Regions from separate parts of the Paucibacter sp. B51 genome, predicted to be linked through region 2. Evidence: predicted binding sites of a transcription regulator. Region 2 holds the regulator's gene; the other holds the start of a gene.
The links. The regulator sigma-54, encoded in region 2, starts transcription at its own class of promoters, with help from an activator protein. The targets are predictions, from matches to a motif close to TGGCANGNAANCTGCTTT.
Positions count from the first base shown of each region.

Region 1: OOB33_RS12775 (CmpA/NrtA family ABC transporter substrate-binding protein) is a predicted target of sigma-54. The motif match lies at 1,053-1,070, and genes of this name have one in related genera.

Region 1 covers NZ_JAPIVN010000001.1:2,975,841-2,978,023, reverse strand. The annotation lists gene OOB33_RS12780 (ANTAR domain-containing response regulator) at 358-966, shown strand; gene OOB33_RS12775 (CmpA/NrtA family ABC transporter substrate-binding protein) at 1,267-2,183, shown strand, end outside.
Region 2 covers NZ_JAPIVN010000001.1:1,341,436-1,343,618, forward strand. The annotation lists gene OOB33_RS05710 (RNA polymerase factor sigma-54) at 222-1,751, opposite strand; gene lptB (LPS export ABC transporter ATP-binding protein) at 1,850-2,183, opposite strand, start outside.

The DNA of each region.
Region 1 (2,183 bases), 1.6 Mb from region 2:
TTTGCATCATTTATCTTGCAAGTTGGTCGACGGAAGAAATCAGCCTCAGCACTGCTCGCAGCTCGACCCGTGTGACATCCAAACCCTAGGTTTGAAATCCAAGCCGGAAAATGCCCTAGGGCATCCACCCAGTCAATTCGATATCACTGAGCTGGACCAATCAGCCAATTGGACCAGTTCACTCAGCAACACGCTGCACTGGTAGACGAGTTGGCCGAAGCTGCCGAAGACCTCAACAAGCAGGCAAGTCAGTTGGTTGGCGTCGTGGGGTTCTTTAATGTCGTGAGTCATCATCTGCAGAACGTCAGGCTGGATTCGTCAGCCGACAGGCACGAATTTTGCGTCGCATTGGCCACCATGCCAAGCCTGCCACCTAACGCCCCAGTGCTTCGTGTGCTGTTGATCAACGACGGCGCCCACCACTTGCAACTGATTCAGCAAGAGTTGGCGACGCAGGGCTGCGAGGTTGTAGGGGTGATTGCTGAAGCCACCCTAATTCACGACTGCGTGCTGCGCCTGCAGCCCGATGTGGTCATCGTGGACAGTGCCTCACCCTCGCGCGACACCCTGGAGCACCTGGCCACGCTCAACGAGCGCATGCCTCGCCCGGTGCTGGTGTTCTCGGAAAGCAGCCGCGATGACCCAATGCGCCATGCGCTCAAGGCCGGCGTCAGCGCCTATGTGGTGGCGGGGCTGCAAAGCGGGCGCCTGGCCGGCGTGATGCAGGTAGCGATTGCCCGCTTCGAGCAAGACCTTGCCCTGCGTCAGGAGCTGGGTCGCACGCAGGCGCAGCTGGCCGGACGCAAACGCATTGAAAAGGCCAAGGGCATCTTGATGCGCCAGCTCACGCTGGACGAAGACGGCGCCCACCGCCAGATGCGCCGCATGGCCATGGACCGCGGCCTGCCCCTGGGGGAGCTGGCCGACCGCATCATCGACGCCCACAATCTCTTGCGCCCGATTTGATGCCACAGCGCACCATGCTGGCACATCAGGGCGCTCGAAAGTGCACGCAATGCGTGCATTACGGGCCGCCAGCCCGGGCAAAGCGCTGGCACGCTTCCTGCGTAATGAAAGCTGCGGCCCGCAACGACGTGGGCTGGTAAGACCGAGTTTCCTGCACCGCATTTTTCTTTCGGGCAAAGGCGTCCGACCGTTCAACCCAGCCATTTCTTGGCGCCGGGCTTGAAGGTCGCGACGCCTTTTTTCGTTTTGTCTTGGAGATTTTTATTCATGCACAAGGTCAAGCACGCCATGGAGGGTTTGATGAGCGAACCACGTCGAAAACTGCTGCTGGGAGCCGCCGCTGCGGCCGCTCTGCCCGCCGCGTCAGCGGTATCAACAGGTGCTTGGGCCGCCGGCTCCGACAAGCCCGAAAAGGAAGAAGTGCGCATCGGCTTCATTCCGCTGACCGACTGCGCCTCGGTGGTGATGGCCTCGGTGCTGGGCTTTGACAAGAAGTACGGCATCAAGATCGTCGCCAGCAAGGAGGCCTCCTGGGCCGGTGTGCGCGACAAGCTGGTCAACGGCGAGCTCGACATGGCGCACGCCCTCTACGGTCTGGTCTACGGCGTTCACCTGGGCGTGGCCGGGCCCAAGAAGGACATGGCCGTGCTGATGACGCTCAACAACAATGGCCAGGCCATCACCCTGGCCAAGAAGCTGGCCGACCAGGGCGCGGTGGATGGCGCCTCGCTGGCCAAGCTGATGCGCCAGGACAAGCGCGAATACACCTTCGCCCAGACCTTCCCCACCGGCACGCACGCCATGTGGCTGTACTACTGGCTGGCCGCGCATGGCGTTCACCCGCTGAAGGACAGCAAGGTCATCACCGTGCCGCCGCCGCAGATGGTGGCGAATATGCGGGTCGGCAATATGGACGGCTTTTGCGTGGGCGAACCCTGGAACCACCGCGCCATCATGGACGGCATCGGTATCACCGCGGCCACCACCCAAGACATCTGGCCCGACCACCCCGAGAAAGTGTTGGCCTCCAGCGGCGACTTTGCCAAGAAGAACCCCAACACCGCGCGCGCCGTCATCATGGCCGTGCTGGAGGCCAGCCGCTGGATCGACTCCAATCTCCAGAACAAGCTGAAGATGGCCGACACCATCGCCGACAAGGCCTATGTCAACACCAGCGCCGAGGCGATCAACCAGCGCATCCTGGGCCGCTACCAGAA
Region 2 (2,183 bases):
ACGATCCAAGTCAGCGGCATGATGGCATGTCTCGAAATGGGAATCACCTGAAATCGGTGTGCGTGTTCACGTTTGGGGGTGAACGGGTGAACGGGTGAACAGGTGAACAGGTGAACAGGTGAATGGTGAATGGTGAATGGTGAATGGTGAATGGTGAATCGTGGGGTGTGGTTCACCAGTTCACTGATTCACCCGTTCACTCAAGCTTCAAGCTTCAAGCTTCAAACCACCCGCCGCATCGTCGTCGTCCCGATGTGCATGCCTTCGCGGTATTTGGCGACGGTGCGGCGCGCGACCTGGATGCCTTGCTCTTCCAGCATGCTGGCCAGGGCGCTGTCGGACAGGGGTTTGGCCGGGTTCTCGGCGGCGATGAACTGCTTGATCAGCTCGCGCACGGCGGTGCTGGAGGCCTCGCCGCCAGCCTCGGTGGACAGGCCCGAGCCGAAGAAATACTTGAGCTCGAAGGTGCCGAAGGGCGTGGCCATGTACTTGGCCGTGGTCACGCGCGAGATGGTCGATTCGTGCAGGCCCAGCTCATCGGCGATCTCGCGCAGCACCAGGGGCTTCATGGCCACGGCGCCGTGGCTGAAGAAACCTTTTTGCCGCTCGACGATGGCGGTGGAGACGCGCAGGATGGTGTCGAAGCGCTGTTGGATGTTCTTGATGAACCAGCGTGCCTCCTGCAGCTGGCCGCCCAGGGCGCTGTTGCTGATGCCGCCGCGCGTCTGGCGCAGGGCGTTGGCGTAGAGCTCGTTGATGCGCAGCTTGGGCGCGACCTCGGGGTTGATGATGACGCGCAGCTCGCGGCCGACCTTGCGCACGATCACGTCCGGGATCACCGCCGGCGCCTGGCCGCGGGCAAAGCGCCGGCCGGGCTTGGGCTCCAGGGCCACGATCAGGGCTTGCGCTTCACGCAGCAAGGCATCGTCGGCGCCGGTCAGCAGCATCAGGCGGCGGCTGTCGCGCTTGGCCAGCAGGTCCAAGTGCTTTTTGCAGATCATGATGGCGATCACCTGCGGCGCGCTACGCGGCAGCTGGCGCAGCTGCAGCTCCAGGCATTCCGTCAGCTCGCGGGCACCGACGCCGGGCGGGTCCATGTGGTGCAGCCATTTGAGGGCGATGCGCAGGTGGTCGAGCAGCTCCTCGCGCTCGGCGGCGCTGTCCTCGTCACCGTCCGGCACCAGGGCCTCGGCGATGGCTTCCAGGCTGTCCTCGAGATAGCCGTCCTCGTTGAGCGAATCGATCAGCAGGCGCAGCGCCAGCTGGTCGGTATCGCTGAGGTGCATGCCGGCCATCTGCTGGACCAGATGCTCTTGCAGGCTGATCTCGGCCGATTCCTGGTCGCTGCGTTCGCCGTCTTCATCGTTGCTGCCCGAGCCGCTGCCGTTGTTGCTGGGCAGTTCGCGGATGCCGTCGAAATCGTCGCCCTCGGTGCCGTTCTCCCAGTCCTCGCGTTCGGTGCTGCCGAAGTCTTCGGCCTGCAGCTCGGGCGTGGCCTCGGCCTCGGCGCCGCCGCCCAGCTCACGGTCGGCGCCGCTGTCCTCGGCGGCGCTGGCCGGGCGCAGCTCGGGCAGCTCGGGCGTGGCGACGGAGAAGTCTTCTTCGGTTTCGAGCAGCGGGTTCTGCGCCAGCATCTGCTCGACTTCCTGATTCAGCTCCAGCGTGGACAGTTGCAGCAGGCGGATCGATTGCTGCAGCTGCGGCGTCAAGGCCAGATGCTGGCTCAGTCGAACCTGGAGTGACTGCTTCATGGCGCGGGCTCAGGGGCAGTCGTGAGATGCAGGAATCCCAGCATCAGCCCCGCGCGGGGCTGCCGTGGCAGCGGGCGTGTAGGCATCCATGGCCGGCTCTACATGCGGAAATGTTCGCCGAGATAGACCTTGCGCACATCGGCGTTGGCCACGATCTCGTCCGGCGTGCCCTCGGCCAGCACCGAGCCCTCGCTGATGATGTAGGCCCGGTCGCAGATGCCCAGGGTCTCGCGCACATTGTGGTCGGTGATCAGCACGCCGATCTGGCGCGCTTTCAGGAAACCGATGATGCGCTGGATCTCCAGCACCGCGATCGGGTCCACGCCGGCGAAGGGTTCGTCCAGCAGGATGAAGCGCGGTTGCGTGGCCAGGGCGCGGGCGATCTCGACGCGGCGGCGTTCGCCGCCCGAGAGCGCCGGCGCCGGGCTGTCG